4 regions of the Tepidibacter sp. Z1-5 genome follow, and region 1 is predicted to be linked to each of the others. Evidence: riboswitches for the same ligand, from Rfam matches in the RefSeq annotation. Region 1 holds a riboswitch; each other region holds the start of a gene.
The links. A riboswitch is a leader RNA that binds a small molecule or an ion and turns the genes downstream of it on or off. The one in region 1 is predicted to bind S-adenosylmethionine.
Positions count from the first base shown of each region.

Region 2: it holds a riboswitch for S-adenosylmethionine, as region 1 does, so the genes downstream of both, WJW32_RS04400 (Na+/H+ antiporter NhaC family protein) here and WJW32_RS01300 (O-acetylhomoserine aminocarboxypropyltransferase/cysteine synthase family protein) in region 1, are expected to answer to the same signal.
Region 3: it holds a riboswitch for S-adenosylmethionine, as region 1 does, so the genes downstream of both, metK (methionine adenosyltransferase) here and WJW32_RS01300 (O-acetylhomoserine aminocarboxypropyltransferase/cysteine synthase family protein) in region 1, are expected to answer to the same signal.
Region 4: it holds a riboswitch for S-adenosylmethionine, as region 1 does, so the genes downstream of both, WJW32_RS06620 (methylenetetrahydrofolate reductase) here and WJW32_RS01300 (O-acetylhomoserine aminocarboxypropyltransferase/cysteine synthase family protein) in region 1, are expected to answer to the same signal.

Region 1 is NZ_JBBMMD010000005.1:5,975-10,614, reverse strand. Features, by position in the region: gene WJW32_RS01315 (hypothetical protein) at 29-244, opposite strand; gene WJW32_RS01310 (hypothetical protein) at 296-730, opposite strand; gene acpP (acyl carrier protein) at 894-1,121, shown strand; SAM riboswitch class I at 1,342-1,447, shown strand; gene WJW32_RS01300 (O-acetylhomoserine aminocarboxypropyltransferase/cysteine synthase family protein) at 1,566-2,846, shown strand; gene WJW32_RS01295 (homoserine dehydrogenase) at 2,862-4,070, shown strand; gene WJW32_RS01290 (homoserine O-succinyltransferase) at 4,085-4,640, shown strand, end outside.
Region 2 is NZ_JBBMMD010000019.1:6,677-11,316, reverse strand. Features, by position in the region: gene WJW32_RS04400 (Na+/H+ antiporter NhaC family protein) at 372-1,688, opposite strand; SAM riboswitch class I at 1,817-1,926, opposite strand; gene WJW32_RS04395 (helix-turn-helix transcriptional regulator) at 2,187-3,095, shown strand; gene WJW32_RS04390 (GyrI-like domain-containing protein) at 3,172-3,798, shown strand; gene uvrA (excinuclease ABC subunit UvrA) at 4,388-4,640, opposite strand, start outside.
Region 3 is NZ_JBBMMD010000002.1:30,935-35,574, forward strand. Features, by position in the region: gene WJW32_RS00140 (tRNA 2-thiocytidine biosynthesis TtcA family protein) at 1-515, opposite strand, end outside; gene WJW32_RS00145 (COG2426 family protein) at 719-1,162, shown strand; SAM riboswitch class I at 1,232-1,337, shown strand; gene metK (methionine adenosyltransferase) at 1,505-2,689, shown strand; gene recD2 (SF1B family DNA helicase RecD2) at 3,218-4,640, shown strand, end outside.
Region 4 is NZ_JBBMMD010000026.1:16,306-20,945, forward strand. Features, by position in the region: gene WJW32_RS06615 (ABC transporter ATP-binding protein) at 1-1,166, shown strand, start outside; SAM riboswitch class I at 1,240-1,344, shown strand; gene WJW32_RS06620 (methylenetetrahydrofolate reductase) at 1,435-2,292, shown strand; gene WJW32_RS06625 (homocysteine S-methyltransferase family protein) at 2,298-4,640, shown strand, end outside.

The DNA of each region.
Region 1 (4,640 bases):
AGAAAAAAAGCTAGTAAAAACTAGCTTTTTAGCATCCAAATCCGCCATCACAACAGCAAAGTAATATGATACCGATTAGTATTATGAATAAGAAGTTATTGTCATCACCACAAAAATCAAAATCGCAACAGCAGAATAATACTAGTAATAATAGTATCCATATAAATCCACAATCGTCATCGTGGCCACAGCCAAATAAATTTCCAAATCCGCCTCTAAATAAATTTCCACTATTTTCACTCATTCTATTACCTCCCATAAATTAATATTAAAGGTTATTTCCTTCTTCTTTATGTTATGAGGTTTCATCTAATTTTGTTACTCTTATAAGAGTTTTTTTTAATTTTTTTTGTATTTCATCTTGGGACAATCTATTGTATGTATTATAATAATTTATATTTTGTTTTAGTTTTTCTTTATTATTGAATCTATTGTTTATAGCTGTTTTTAATTTTTCTAAGGAAACCATTTTATAGTCAATATAGGCTTCAATATATTTATTATTTTCAATACTTGATAGGCCATTTTTTATATTGTCTATTCTTTTTACGTATTCCCCTATATTATTCTGCTTAATACGATTATTATTAAAATCTTCAACTATAAAATTAACCTCTCTTATATATGGATTTATATTTTTAACGTCATTCATTAACTTATTCTGATAGATATTTAAATTCATGCAAAAAAACAGTACGTACAATATAAATATAGCTGTAAATTTTCTCATATATTTCCTCCTTAGTATTACTTTCATTATATTTATATTCATATTTGTACAAGTTATTACAGTTATTTAGCTTAGCTCAAAAAAAATATATTGAAATATTTTTGAACATGTAATAAACTACTATTAAAAATATTAGTTTATTATGTTTTAGGAGGTAAGTAATATGTTTGAAAAAATAAAAGAGATAATAGCAGATCAATTAGGTGTAGATGATATAGATTCTATAACACCATCAACTTCTTTAGTCGCTGATTTAGAAGCTGATTCTCTTGATGCTGTTGAAATAATGATGGCTCTTGAGGATGAATTCGATATTGAAATTCCAGATGAGCAAGCTGAAAATTTCAAAAACATAGGAGATATATGTACTTATATCGAAAATAATAAATAAAAAAGATAAGGGGAATTTCTTCCTCTTATTTTTTTGAATTTTGAAATAAAGTTTATTAAAATGAGCACTATTCAGACTGTTAACAAAATATTGTTAGCAGTCTTTTTTCAAGTTGATTCAATCATAAATATTTTTAAAAAATTTATTTTTTATATTGACATCTTAGAAAATTTCCATTAGAATTGATTTTAAATTAAAAAAATTAAATAATTTTAAGTAACTCTTATCAAGAGTGGCGGAGGGATCAGGCCCTATGAAGCCCAGCAACAGCTAGTATTTACTAGAAATGTGCTAATTCCTGCAGTAATATTACTGAGAGATGAGGGAATAAAGTAGTTATATATAACTATTGTAATCTAACAACCATTTCTCAAAGACTATAGAAATGGTTGTTTTTTTTATTCTTCTCATTTTAAAATTAAAATTTTAAAAGGAGGACTAAAAATGAAAAAAAGTAATTTGAATTTTGAAACACTCTGTGTACAAGGAGGATATAATCCAAAACCAGGAGAACCTAGGATACTACCTATAATACAAAGTACAACATACAAATATGAAGACCCAGATCATGTTGCAGCTTTATTTGACTTAAAGGAAAATGGTCATATGTATTCTAGAATAAGTAATCCAACGGTTGCTGCTTTTGAAGAAAAAATAGCTCTTTTAGAAGGTGGTTCTGGCGCAGTAGCTGTATCATCTGGTCAAAGTGCTACAGCTTTAGCTATTTTAAATATATGTACAAATGGAGATCATATTTTAGCTTCATCTACTTTATACGGCGGTACATTTACTCTTATTTCTTCAACACTTAAAAAATTTGGAATAGAAGTTACATTTATTGATCCTGATTTACCTAAAGAAGCAATATTAAAATATGCAAAAGAAAATACTAAATTAGTTTTTGGTGAAAGCATCGGAAATCCCGGACTTAACATTCTAGATTTTGATAAATTTTCCCAAATAGCTAGAGAAATAAAAGTTCCTTTTATTGTAGATAATACTCTAATTACACCATACCTTTTGAAGCCCCTTGAGCTTGGTGCTAATATAGTAGTTCATTCAGCTACTAAATATATAGATGGTCATGCTTCTAGTGTTGGAGGGGTTATTGTAGATGGTGGAAATTTCGATTGGAGTAGCGGAAAATTCGATGAATTCGTATCACCCGATCCAACCTATAACGGAATTAGTTATGTAGAGAAATTTAATAATCTATCTTATATAACCAAACTTAGAGTTCAACTGCTTAGAGATTTTGGAACTTGTTTAAGTCCTTTCAACTCTTTTCTATTTAATCTTGGAGTTGAAACACTTCACCTTAGAATGCAAAGACATAGTGAAAATGCATTAAAATTGGCTAACTTTTTAGAAAAACACGAAAAGGTAAAATGGGTTAACTATCCTTATCTTAAAAATAGTAAAACTTATGATAATGCAAAAAAATATCTTAAAAAAGGAGCAAGCGGAATTCTAACCTTTGGTATTGAAGGTGGAATTGATGATGCCAAATCTTTTGTGAAGAATTTACAACTTTCTGCACTAGTAATTCATCTTGCAGATACTAGAACTAGTGTACTTCACCCAGCTAGTACAACTCATCGTCAACTAAGTGAGAAAGATCAATTGAATGCAGGCGTTACACCTGATTTGATTAGAGTCTCAGTTGGAATTGAAAGTATAGATGATATAATAAAAGATTTTGATAATGCTTTAAACAATATATAATTCGAGGTGATGTTAATGATTTCAGTAGCTGTTTTAGGAAATGGAGTTGTAGGCTCTGGTGTTTGTGAGCTTATTAATAAAAACAATAATAATATAAAACTATCAAAAATTTTGGTTAAGAATCTAGATAAGCATAAGGATGATAAAAATCATAGTATTATAACAAATAAAATTGAAGATGTTTTTGATGAAAACATAGATATAGTTATAGAGCTAATTGGTGGAATAACCCCAGCTTATGAATATATAAAACAATCTTTAAGAAATAAAAAACACGTTATCACAGCAAACAAAGATTTAATTTCAAGACATGGAGAAGAACTTTTAGAAATTGCTTACGAAAATAATGTAAAACTTTATTTTGAAGCAAGTGTTGGTGGAGGTATACCTATAGTTAAAAATATCAAAAACTACTTAGTAAGTAATGAAATCAAAAGTATAAAAGGCATACTAAACGGAACCACAAATTTCATTTTAACAAAAATGAATAAAGAAAAAACTTCTTACTCTAATGCTTTAAAAACAGCTCAGAATCTTGGATTTGCAGAAGCTGATCCTTCTTCTGATATTAATGGATACGACAGTGCAAGAAAACTTTCGATTCTTTCTACTATAGCTTATGAAAAGAAAGTTTATTGGGAAGATTTTAAGGTTGAAGGAATTTATAATATAACTGAGACGGATATAAAAAAAGCAAATGAGTTAGGAGGAGTTATTAAGCTTTTAGGCATAAGTAATTTCAAAAATGATAAAGTTTATGCAAGTGTTAGACCTGTTATAGTAAATAAAGATTCTGAATTTGCAAAAATAGATGATGAATATAACTCTATTATAGTAGAAGGGGATAGTGTGGGAAAACTTATATTTACAGGAAAAGGTGCTGGAAAACTTCCAACTGCTACAGCAATATACTCAGATATAATAGACTGTATTCAAAATAAAAAAGATTCTTTCTTATTTAACTATGAAAAAGCTCTGATTAAAAATAACTCTAGTGAAAAATGTGATTGGTATATAAAAATCAACTATAAAAACTCACATAAAATCCTAGCTGAATTAACTGAACATTTCAAAAATATAGATTTGGAAATCAATAAAAAAACTAGTCAAATTCTTGTAGTAGTTAAATCTGAATACGAAAAATATATAAATGAAATATTAGACAAATTACTTAAGTTAGAAGAAGTTAATACAATAAATTCTTTAATGGTTTTAAGTGCCTAGAGGAGTGATATAAAATGCCTCTTTTAATACCACAAAATACTTCTTTATACAATATTTTAACTTATGAAGGTATATGTTTAATAAATAAGTATAAATTTAATAAACATATAAAACCGTTAAAAATACTTATTTTAAATTTAATGCCTACAAAATTAGAAACTGAAATTCAACTTCTTCGTGTCCTTGGATTTAGTAATCACTATATAGAAATAACTTTTTTAACAACTAAAACATACATATCTAAAAACACTTCTAAAGAACATTTAGATATGTTTTATAAAACTTTTGATGAAATAAAAGATGAATACTTTGATGGTATGATTATAACTGGAGCTCCAGTTGAACATTTAGATTTTGAAGATGTTGCATATTGGAATGAGTTTAAAAATATAATGGATTATTCATATAAAAATATAAAATCTACCTTTCATATATGCTGGGCAGCCCAAGCAGGACTTTACCATCATTATGGAATTAAGAAATACAGTTTAGATGAAAAAGTTTTTGGTGTTTTTTCTCATAAGTCAAATAATTCATATTCAAAATTATTAAATGGATTTGATGATGAAT
Region 2 (4,640 bases), on a different contig from region 1:
AAATCTAAGTTTATGATATAATAATAGTAACTATAATTTTTGTAATATAATAATAGTAACTAAAATTAAGGAGTGTGATTTCTGACATGTCCAACGGTGACAGGTCTGTTCCAACCCGAGTCAAAGACTACTCAGCATGTTTATCAATACTATTAATAATGTATTTTATTTCTAGTTTTTTAATCGGAATAATTTAAAAAAAGTCTACCTATAATTAGGTAGACTTTTTTACTTTATAATAAATTATATTACTTTCAACTTGTATATAACATTGATAAATGAACTAAACTTACAACTATTTTAATCAACAGAGTCGTGAGACTTGTTGGCACCATGAGTCAATGCGTAGCATTAGACGAATTTTTTATCTGCTAACTTACTACTTCATTTGCTTTCTTAGCCTTACTTTCAAGATTTGGATATCCAAATGATATTGCCAATATTCCAAATACAAATATTAGTATAGGATAGTGTAAATACTTTATTATAGCTAAAGGCGATATAGATGCAAGACCTGCTGCTACTAATATCTGTGCTCCATATGGAATTATACCTTGCCAAGCTGCTGCAAATATATCTAATATACTAGCACTTCTTCTTGGGTCTATATCATATTCCATTGCTATATCCTTTGCTATAGGTCCTGCCATAACTATTGCTATAGTATTATTAGCAGTACATATATCTACAATACTCACAATAGCTGCTATTCCAAATTCTGCACCTTTTTTTGTCTTTATTCTACTTCTTATAAATTCTAATATAAACTGTATTCCACCATTGAACTTTATAAGCTCAACAATTCCACCTACTATTATAGCTATCATAGCTAAATCTTCCATTCCAGATATTCCAGTTGCTACAGCCTGTATAAATCCAAATAATCCAAATGATTTATAATAAAGACCTACAACTCCTGCAAATAAAATTCCTCCGCCCAGTATTACAAATACATTAACTCCGAATAGAGCTGCTATTAATACTGATAAGTACGGTAATACCTTAACTATTTCATAAGTATATTCAGTATCTAAGCTAAGCTGATTTCCAGATGTTATAACTCCTAAAATTAGAGCAGTTATAATAGCTGCTGGTAAAGTTATAATAAAGTTTACTTTAAATTTATCTCTCATCTCACAACCTTGAGTTCTAATAGCTGCAATAGTAGTATCCGAAATCATAGATAAATTGTCTCCAAACATTCCTCCACCAACTACTGCACCAAGAGCTAATCCAACTGGTATTGATATCTTTGACGCAACTCCTATAGCAATTGGTGCAAGTGCTACTATAGTTCCCACAGATGTTCCCATTGAAAAAGATATAAAACATGCAATAACGAATAATCCAACAATCAATAAATTTTCAGGTAAAATAGATAAACTTAAATTTACAGTAGCATCTACTCCTCCCATTTCTTTTGCTACATTTCCAAATGCTCCAGCTAATATGAATATAATTGCCATAAGTATAATATTACTTTCTCCTGCACCTTTACAAAATACATCTATCTTAGTAGATATACTCTCTTTTGGATTCATAAATAAAGCAACCGCTGCCGATATTAAAAAAGCTACTATAACAGGCATCTTATAAAAATCATTAGTTATAATTCCTGATCCGATAAAAATAATTAAAAACACTGCCAAAGGCAATAATGCCCAAGGATTTCCTGACTTTTTGTTCATAGTATACACCCCTTCACTAAATTAAATATTATATTTCTAAAGCGATTTAGTGATTACTTTTTTATGCATAAAAAAAGTCTTCCCTAAATCGAGAAGACTCTAATAGCACAACTTAAACTATCATCATCTTCTCATCTCTCAAAGCTATAAGCTTTGTTGGACTTGGCACCTTTTCAAACCGTGTTTGAAGGTTGCCGAGACTTCACAGGGCCATTCCCTCCGTCTCTCTTGATAAGAAGTAAAAATTTATTTAATTTTCTTATTAATTAATAATACAGCCATATTATAGATTTGTCAAGAAATTATTTTCAAGAATTTTCAAGTGCATCTTGAATAGCATCAGTAATTTACTTTGGTACAAACCAAATCTAGTTTCTATTTTAGTATCTGTGGGTTATCAAAATGTTAGATATCACCAACAAATTCTAACGGACTCTGTTGCTCAAGATAATTTCAAATGTAGCTAGTATAATTGGTATAATATTATTGGGTGATAATATGCAGATAGATAGACTATTTAAGATTATATTTATATTATTGAATAAAGGTACAGTTACAGCAAAATATCTTTCGGAACACTTTGAAGTTTCAACAAGAACTATATATAGGGATATAGATAAGTTAAGTTCATCAGGTATCCCCATATACACCAGTAAAGGTAGTGGCGGTGGTATTAGTCTGCTTGAGAATTTTACTTTAAATAAATCTATTGTTTCAGAAAATGAACAAAATGAAATACTATTAGGACTTCAAAGTTTAAAATTAACTAAATCTCCGAATATCGAAAGTCTAATCAATAAATTAAATGCAGTATTTAAAAGTCCCAATAGTTATAACTGGATTGATATAGATTTTTCTCATTGGGGTAGCAAAAAAGATGAACATCAAAAGTTTACCGACATTAAAGCTGGAATAATAAATCATAATATAATTACATTTGAATATATAAGTTCTTATAGTAAGAGAACAATTAGAAGTGTTGAACCATTACGATTAGTTTTCAAATCGAAAACATGGTATTTACAGGGATTCTGTAGGACTAAGCAAGATTTTCGTACATTTAGAATTTCACGTATGAAAAAAATTAAAGTTGTAAATGAAACATTTGAACGAATACCTCCTGATGATTTGTCAATAGGATACGAAACAGTAGATTGTGATTTGATAGTAACACTAAAGCTCAGATTTAACCAGCAGATGGGGTATAGAGTTTATGATGAATTTGATGATGATTATATTATCGAAAATGATGATGGTAGTTTTAATGTAGAAGTATCTTTCCCTGAAAATGAATGGATATATGGATATATAATGTCATTTGGATACTTTGTTGAGGTACTTGAACCTAAACATATTCGAAATATTATAAAAGATAGATTAAACAAATCTATAGAACAATATAACTAATAATTTAAATATGACATACTGTTGTCAGGTAGTATATATTATACTACTAATATACCATATTGAAGGAGGAATAAGGATGAAATATGAATGGAGAAAGCAAGGCAAAGAATTATATTTACCAAAAAATAAACCTGAAGTTATTACGGTGCCAAACTTTAAATTCTTTATGATTGATGGAAAAGGTGATCCTAATAGTGAAGACTTTTCTGAAGCAATTGGGGTATTATATTCCTTATCTTATGCTTTAAAAATGTTACCTAAAAAAGGCATAATACCAGATGGATATTTTGACTATACTGTATTTCCACTTGAAGGTATTTGGGATTTAGAAGAAAAAGCAAGAACATTGGATACGCTAGATAAAAGCAAATTAATTTATACAATTATGATAAGACAGCCGGACTTTGTAACTGATGATTTAGCACAAGAAGTTATTGAAATTGTAAAAAAGAAAAAACCTCATCCCTTACTTGATAAAGTAAGATTTAATAGTTTAGAGGACGGACTTTGTCTTCAAATGCTACATTTAGGTTCTTATAACGATGAACCCGAGAGTTTTTCGATTATGGAAAATTATTGTACACAGAATAATTTAAAGCGAAGTTCCAAAATTCATAGAGAGATTTATATCTCCGATGCTAGAAAAACTCAACCTGATAAACTTAAAACTGTATTACGATTTAAAGTCGAACATAATGAATAAATATTAAATTTTAAAATTACTTTTATTTAAAATATAGGTAGCTACCTAGATTTCGTACAAACGAAATCTGGGTTATTTTTTTAGGGTCTGTGGGTTATTAAAAACTATCTATACAAATACCGCGAATACAACGATATTTTTACCATAGAATAAAAGACAAAAAAATAATACCATATTCTTATAAAAGAATTACCATTCAACAAGTACTCTAAAATAAGAAAGGTGGTATTATTTATGAAAAGAATAATATTTAAACATGATTATTATGAATAGGAAACTACTTCTGCTTAGTTGATTGCCTTTTTTGAAGTAATATGCATTTGAATATATTTAAAGTTTAAGAACTACACTTATAAAATAAATGGGATTAAAATGTTAGCGAATGATTTAAATATTTTTATATAAAACTTGAATTACAGCGTTTGAATACCCGTTAAGAAAGTTCGTTGTCTGACCGTAGAGAGTTTAGAACTTTTAGGGTATTCAATTAAGATGTAATGCTTAGTTTTATTAAAAATATTTAACACATAAGCGGTATTTTAATCCCATTTATTTTTTGGTTAAACACTATTTTTATAAATTTATAGTCTTAAAAATATTTCTTTAAAAACATTCCAGTATAAGAATTTTCATTATTTGCAACATCCTTTGGTGTTCCAGTAGCAACTATCATTCCTCCACCATCTCCACCTTCAGGGCCTAAATCTATTACATAATCCGATGTTTTTATAACATCTAAATTATGTTCTATTACTACAACAGTATTTCCTACATCTACTAATTTCTGAAGAACCTTAATAAGTTTATCTACATCTGCTATATGAAGACCAGTTGTTGGTTCA
Region 3 (4,640 bases), on a different contig from region 1:
ATATATATTAAGGGTCTAATGGTAGTGATATCTATTCTGTCTAGGTATGTAACTGGTTTGAATGTATTAATTCTTCCTTCGTAGAACATACTTAAAAATAGAGTAGATATTCCATCATCAAGGTGATGTCCTAGTGCTATTTTATTTATACCTCTTTTTTTTGCTTCTTCATTTAAAGCTCCTCTTCTCATCTTGGAGCATAATGAACAGGGGTTAGATTCTTTTCTTTCATCGAATACTATTTTAGATATTTCTGTTTTGATTATAGTGTATGGAACATCTATTTCTTTTAAAAATTCTTTAGCAGCATCTAAATTCATATTATCAAATCCAGGGTCTACTGTTATAGCTTCTAGTTCGAATTTATTAGGAGAAAATCTTTGGAATAGCTTAAGTGCGTATATAAGAGCTATACTATCCTTTCCTCCAGAAAATCCTACTGCTATTTTATCGTTATCCTGTATCATGTTGTAATCGTCACAGGCTTGTCTTACTTTCCCGATTATTTTTTTCATTTTGATTCTCCTCTATATGTACTTTCATTCAAGAACTTACCTTATAAAGAATATAATGTAAGTTAAAGTTTTTACTATGTATACAATATTTAAATCCATACAATGAGTTTATATTAAAAATAATAGAAATTCAATTACAATAAGATTAAATTTTAATATATAATAAAGGTATTGAATTTTGTGAATGAGGAGTGACAGTATAAATGATTTCAGAATATATTTATCTAATGATTATATCTATGGTTCCTATAATTGAGCTTAGAGGTGCTATACCTATTGGAATAGTTAAGAACCTTAATCCATTATATGTGTACATAGCATGTGTTATAGGAGCTATAATTCCAGCTCCGTTTTTGATAATGTTTTTTAAGGATTTACTTAAGTGGCTTAAGAAGAACCGATATTTTAAAAAGCTTGGAGATTTCTTAGATAATAAGGTAAATAAGAATAGTGACAAAATAATGAGAAGAAAATTATTGGGCATAATACTATTTGTTGGAATACCTCTTCCGACTACGGGAACATGGACAGCAGCCATGGTTGCCTCTGTTTTCAACATGAGGATTAAAGATGCTGTACTGGGAATTGTTATAGGTAATATATTATCTGGAATAATAGTTTCATTTATTACATTAACTTTTACTTAAATAATGATTGACAAATAAATTTCAAAATAGTATTATGAACTAAGTCAGTTAATTGAATAGAATCTTAATACCTTATTAAGAGAGGTGGAGGGAATAGGCCCGATGAAACCCAGCAACCATCCAGTAATGGAAAATGGTGCTAATTCCTACAAGGCGAAGCTTTGGAAGATGAGGTCTAATTTAAATATAAATTAGTTTCTTCTTTGCGGAAGAAACTTTTTTTATTATAAAAGAATATAATCCAGAAGCTATTAAGTTCTTATCTATAGATTTAATGGCATAGAGTTTTAGAATTTATAGCTTTAGGGCAAAATATATAAATAAAAAATTGGAGGTATTAAAATGGCTAAAAGATTATTTACATCAGAATCAGTTACAGAGGGGCATCCAGATAAAATATGTGACCAAATATCGGATTCAATATTAGATGCATTACTTGAGAAAGATCCTAATTCAAGAGTTGCTTGTGAGACATCAGTTACTACAGGACTTGTTTTAATATCAGGTGAAATATCTACAAATGCTTATGTTGATATTCAAAAAGTTGTTAGAAATAGAATTAAAGAAATAGGTTATGATAGAGCTAAATATGGATTCGATGGAGATACTTGTGCAGTACTTCTTGCTATAGATGAGCAGTCTTCAGATATTGCCATGGGAGTTGATGAAGCACTAGAGAGTAAAGAAGGAAAGATGAAAGATGAAGTTGAAGCAGTAGGAGCAGGAGACCAAGGCATAATGTTTGGATTTGCTTGTGATGAGACAGAAGAATTAATGCCTATGCCTATATCTTTATCTCACAAATTATCAAGAAGATTATCAGAAGTCAGAAAAAATAAAACTTTAGGTTACTTAAGACCAGATGGTAAAACTCAGGTTACAGTTGAGTATGATGGAGATAAGGTTGTAAGAATAGATACTGTTTTAATATCAACTCAACATAGTCCTGATGTGACTAGAGAGCAAATAGAGAAAGACTTAATAGAGCATGTTATAAACCCTGTTATACCAGAAGAATTATTAGTTGATACTAGAATATTAGTTAATCCAACAGGAAGATTCGTTATAGGAGGACCTTGTGGAGATGCAGGTCTTACAGGAAGAAAGATAATAGTAGATACTTATGGTGGATACTCAAGACACGGTGGTGGAGCATTCTCAGGAAAAGATGCTACTAAGGTTGATAGATCAGCAGCTTATGCAGCAAGATATGTTGCTAAGAACATAGTTGCAGCAGGACTTGCTAAAAAATGTGAATTAGAACTAGCTTATGCAATAGGAGTTGCAGAGCCTGTATCTATAATGGTTGAAACATTTGGAACTGGTAAAGTTTCGGAAGAAATACTAGTAGAGCTTGTTAAAAAGCACTTTGACTTAAGACCAGGAGCTATAATAAGAGATTTAGATCTTAAAAAGCCTGTATTCAGACATACAGCAGCTTATGGACACTTCGGAAGAACTGATTTTGACTTTGCTTGGGAGAGAACTGATAAGGCTGAAATACTTAAAAAAGAAGCATTACAATAATATAATTGTTTTATGAAAGAGGCTTGAATAAGCCTCTTTTATTTTTATATGCTTAACCCAAAAATAAGGGTATTAAAATAATTCTTTCTTAGATTATATGTGGGTTATCAAAACTATCTATAAAAATAACGCAAATACAACGATATTTTGAATATAACTAAGCTTTTATCTTATTAACAATCCTAAAATTTACGAACTCCCCTACGGTCAGACACGCAAATTTCTTAACGTATTATTAAACGCTAAAAACTAAGTTATATTAGTCAAAATATCTAAAAATATTTACTAACATTTTTATAGACAGTTTTGAGTATTAATACTTATATCATAAATTCAACCCTACCCCTCTATTAAAATAAAAAAAAATTTTTGCTTAAATACATGAATTTTATTTTGTGTAACATATCTATAAATACAAGATTATAGAATTAAAATTTATGGATAACATGATAAATAAAGAAAGTAAAATATTAAAGCGTGAATTTTTTGATATAATAGTAGTATTATAACTGTTTAGGAGTAGATGCTATGGAGAAAATAAAGGGAATGGTAGTTGAGATTGTATTTAAAAACGATGATAATGGATATACAGTAGCCGCCCTTGAACACTCAAATGATGAAGTTACAATAGTAGGATGTATGCCTACTATAACAGTAGGTGAGACTATTGAACTTGATGGAAAGTGGATAAATCATAAAATGTATGGACCACAGTTTGAAGTGAGTTCATTTATTCCTTGTACACCTGAATCTGAGGAAGGAATATACATATATTTATCATCAGGAATGATAAAAGGTATAGGCCCTAAAATGGCTAGGAAAATAGTAGAGACATTTGGACTAAATACACTGGATATAATACAAATGAATCCCGAAAAACTGACTCGAGTTGATGGAATAGGAAAGAAAAAGGCTGAAACAATAGGAAAGAGCTTTCAAGATAATAGAGAACTTAGAAACTTAATAATAAATTTATCAAAGTATGGGATAACGCCTAATTACTGCCTAAAAATATATAAAAAATATAAAAATAAATCTATTCAGATAGTAGAGACAAATCCATATAAACTAGCAGAAGATATAAGAGGGATAGGATTTAAGCTTGCTGATAATATAGCAACAAAAATGGGTATTGATCCTTATTCAAAAGATAGAATATCGCAAGGTATAATATATACACTAACTCAAAGTTTAAGTGAAGGACATACCTACTTGCCTAAGAGTAAACTGATAAAAGAAGCTTCCAAATTACTCGAAATAGAAGATGAATACATAAAAGATATTGTATTTAAGCTTGCACTAGATCAAAAAATTCAAATAGAAAAGGGTCCTGTAGAAGACAATATATATTTGATTCCATATTATATAGCCGAAAACGGAGTTTGCAAGAAATTAATAGAGATTTCTCAATATGAATTCGATGACTTAAAGTTAGATATAAATAAAGAAATATATTCAATAGAAAAAGAAGACAATATAACTCTTGCGAAAAATCAAAAAGAAGCAGTAACGCAAGCTTTGCAAAAAGGAGTTTTGGTAGTAACTGGAGGTCCTGGAACTGGAAAGACTACTACAATAAATACTATAATAAAGATATTTGAAAACTTAAAAATGAATATATATTTAGCAGCACCAACTGGAAGAGCTGCAAAGAGAATGAGCGAGACAACTGGCAAAGAAGCTAAGACAATACATAGACTACTTGAAATGGGGTACTCATCAGAAGATGAAGAACTAATATTTATGAAGAGTGAAGATGATCAACTTGATGCAGATGTTGTTATAATAGATGAGGTATCTATGGTAGATATTTTACTTATGTATAACCTTCTTAAAGCTATAAAAGCTGGAACAAGAGTGATTTTAGTGGGTGATTCGGACCAGCTTCCATCAGTTGGAGCGGGAAATGTATTAAAGGACATAATAGATTCTAATATAATAAAGGTTGTAA
Region 4 (4,640 bases), on a different contig from region 1:
AGATCGGAGAGATAAACGCTCAAGCTGAGGATTCTATATCTGGTATAAGAGTTGTAAAAGCTTTTAACAATGAAGAATATGAAGAATATAAATTTGATTTAGGAAATAAAAGCTTTAAAGAAACAAAACAAAAATCATATAAGGTATTAGGACAATTTTTTAGCGGAATAACATTTTTTTCAAACATTATAAATCTTGTCGTACTAATGTATGGATCATATCTTATATACAATAATGAATTTACAATAGGTGATTTAATAGGATTTTTATTATATGTATCTATGTTTTTACAGCCTATACGAAAGATAACTACATTAATCGAAAATTATCAAAGAGGTATGGCAGGTTTTGCAAGATTTATGGAGGTTATGGAAATAAAGACTGAAATTCAAGAAAAGCAAGATGCAATAAATATTGATAAATTAAAAGGTAATATAGAATTTGAAGATGTAGGATTTGGATACAATAACAACAAAAGTATACTTACAGGAATAAATATGAGTGTTAAGTCTGGAGAAACTATAGCAATAGTAGGGCCTTCTGGTGCAGGAAAGACTACACTTTTAAGATTAATACCTAGATTTTATGAGGTAAGTAATGGAGTTATAAAGATAGATTCAGTAAATATAAAGGATATGAAGATAAGGGATTTAAGAAAAAATATAGGAGTTGTAGAGCAGGATGTATTCTTATTTTCAGGTACTATAAAAGAAAATATACTTTATGGAAAGTATGATGCAACAGATGAAGAAATAATAGAAGCTTCTAAAAAAGCTAATGCACATGAGTTTATAATAAATCTTGAAAATGGATACGATACCTATATTGGTCAAAGAGGAGTTAGACTATCTGGAGGTCAAAAACAGAGAATTGCTATAACTAGGATATTCCTTAAAAATCCACCTATCTTAATACTAGATGAGGCTACATCTGCACTTGATACTCAAACAGAAAGAATTATCCAAAAATCTTTATATGATTTATCTAGAAATAGAACGACATTAGTTATAGCTCATAGACTTACTACTATCAAGAATGCAGATAAGATAATAGTTCTTACTAATGATGGAATAACGGAATGTGGAAGTCATGATGAACTTATAGATCGAGAAGGAATTTATAGTGATCTTTATAAGTTACAGTTTGAGGATATATATGAATATTAAAAAGCATTAAATATTCAGAAAAAAGCTTGACATATATTTCAAGATGATATAGTATGTAAAAAAACAAAATAAACTCTTATCAAGAGAGACTAAGGGATCTGGCCCAGTGAAGTCTCGGCAACCGGCACGAATGTGCATCGGTGCTAAATCCAGCAGCTAATTAGCTGAAAGATAAGCTTTCTATGAATTGTAACCTCTTTCAGTCGAAAGAGGTTTTTTTATTTAGGATTCTTATCTCTTTAAACTTAATAAGAGAGGGAGGATTAATATGAAAAAATTAAGGGAAAAAATTAAACGAAAAGAATTTGTAACCACTATAGAGATAGAACCACCAAAGTCTGGTAGTTCAGAATCTGAAATAAATAGGATACAAAAGCTAGCACATTTAATAGATGGAGTTAATATACCAGATAATCCTATGGCTAACATGAGGATGAGTCCTATAGCTTTAGGAAGCATAGTACAAAGTAAGCTTGACATTGAAGCTATATTTCACTTTGCATGTAGGGATAGAAACATTCTATCTATTCAATCAGAATTACTTGGAGCCAATGCTTTAGGGGTTAAAAATATATTAACATTAACAGGAGATAAACCAGAGGTTGGAGATCATAAAAATGCAACTGGGGTATTTGATACTGACTCTATAGGTCTTACTCAAGTTGTATCTAAACTAAACGGTGGATTTGATTTTAGTGGAAATAAATTAGAAGAAAAAACTGATTTTTTCATTGGAGGAGTGGTGAATCCGTGCAGTGATGATTTAGAAAAAGAGATAGATAAGTTTCATCAAAAGATAGAAAGTGGAGTAAACTTTTTTCAAACTCAGCCTGTATTTGATATTGAAAAACTAGAGAAATTCACAAAAAAAATTGAACATATAGACATTCCAATATTATATGGACTTATGCCTTTAAAGTCTATCAAGTTTGCAAGATATCTAAACAACAATGTTACTGGGATTGATGTTCCTAATAAACTTATAGATAGACTTGATAAAGGTGGGAAAAAAGAGACTTTAAATATATTAAAAGAGACATACTTAAATATAAAGGGCATGTCAAAAGGGATTCATATATTTCCTATGAAGGATTATGATTTGACTTTAGAATTATTACAGGGGTGATAGATATGACTAAGATATTAGAAGAATTGTTGGTGTTTGATGGTGCTATGGGAACTATGCTACAGGAAGATGGATTAAAGCCTGGGCATTGTCCTGAACTTATGAATGTAGATTATCCGGACAAGGTAATTAAAATACATGAAAAATATTTAAAGGCAGGGGCAGATGTTATAACTACTAATACATTTGGAGGAAGCAGTGTAAAACTTAAAGAGTATAACCTTGAAGATAGGGTGTATGAGATTAACTCAAAAGCAGTAGAAATAGCTAGAAAAATAGCTGACAAATATAATAAATATGTAGCTGCATCTGTTGGACCTACTGGAAAATTTGTAGAACCTATAGGAAACAATAGTTTTGATGATATATATGAAATATTTAAAGAACAAATAAATGCTTTGGCAAGTAAAAATCCAGACTTTATACTTCTTGAAACATTCAATGATTTAGGAGAGATAAGAGCAGCTCTTTTAGCAGCAAAGGATGTATGTGATATACCGGTTATATGTACACTAACTTATGAAGGAGATAGAACATTAACAGGGGTTAGCCCAGAATCAGCAGCTATAGTATTAGAATCTTTAGGTGCTAGTGCTGTTGGGGTAAACTGCTCGGGAGGACCAGAGGAATTAATAGAAGTTACTAAGAAGATATGTAAAACTACTTCCTTACCTGTTATAGTTCAACCAAATGCAGGTCTTCCTGTTATAAAAGATGGCAGCATATATTATCCACTGAATGGGAAAGCTTTTATACAAAAAATTGAGCCATATTTTGAAATAGGAGTTAACATATTTGGTTCATGCTGTGGATCAACTCCTGAGCATACTAAATTTATAAAAAAAAGAATTAAAGATTTCAAACCTACAAAAAGGAACTTAGAACAAGTATCAATACTTTCAAGTAGAGAAGAGATAGTAAAGATAGGTAAAAACTATATTCCAAAAATAATAGGAGAGAGAATAAATCCTACAGCAAACAAAAAACTAGCTCAAAAAATAAAAGATGGAGATTTTTTAATAGCTCAAGAAGAAGCTCAAATTCAAGTCGAAAATAAAGCACATGTGATAGATGTAAATGTTGGTGTTGATGGAATAGATGAAGCATATGTTATGAAAAATCTCATAAATTTGATTCAAAAGAATGTAAATGCACCTTTATCTATAGATTCCACAGATAAAGATGTTTTAGAGGAAGCTTTAAAAAATTATCATGGAAAAGCTATAGTAAACTCTGTTAATGGAGAAGAAAAAAGTCTTGAATCTATACTTCCTCTAGTCAAAAGATATGGAGCTGGGGTTATAGGTCTTACTCTTGATGAAAATGGCATACCAAATAGTGCAAAAGAAAGGCTTGAAATAGCTAAGAAAATAGTTAATAGATGCATTGACTATAATATACCTAAAAAAGACATATACATAGATCCATTGTGCATAAGTGTATCTACAGATAATAAAGCAGCTATTGAGACTTTAAAGAGTATAAAAATTATAAAGGAAGAATTAGATGTAAACATAGTTTTAGGTGTTAGTAATATATCTTTTGGACTTCCAAGTAGAAGCAAGTTAAATAGCTCATTCTTGTCTATGGCTATTTCAAATGGATTAGACCTTGCAATACTCAATCCATTAGATGAAAATATTATGAATTCTTATCAAGCAGCATCTGTTTTATCAAATAGAGATGAGAATGTAACTAACTATATAAATTTAAACAGCAAAAAAAGTATTTTAAAAAGTGAAATAGATGAATCAAATGACATTATATCAATAGATCAACTTAAAAAATGTATAGTAAATGGATCATATAAGGCATTAGATATAACTAAAAAACTTTTAGATGAAAATATAGATAAATCAGAGATAATAGATGAAGGACTTATAGAGGCACTTAATATAGTAGGTAATAAATTTGAAAACAAAGAGTATTTCCTTCCACAATTAATGCTTAGTGCAGAAATAGTTGAAAAGATATTTGATATCATAAAGAATACCTTGAATTTTGACCTTAAAACTAAGGGAACTATAGTGATAGGAACTGTTAAAGGAGATGTACACGATATAGGAAAAAACATGGTAAGTGTTATGTTAAAATCACATGGATATAAGGTAATTGATTTAGGAAAGAATGTGCCTGCTGATAAGTTTTTAAATGCAGCTAAAGAAGAAAAGGCAGATGTAATATCTTTAAGTGCTCTTATGACAACTACTATGAGTGAAATAACTACAACTATAGATTATATAAGAAAGGAACTTCCCGATATTAAAATAATAGCTGGAGGTGCAGTAGTTACAGAAGAATTCGCAATAAAATCTGGAGCAAATGGATACAGTGAGGATGCAGTTGGT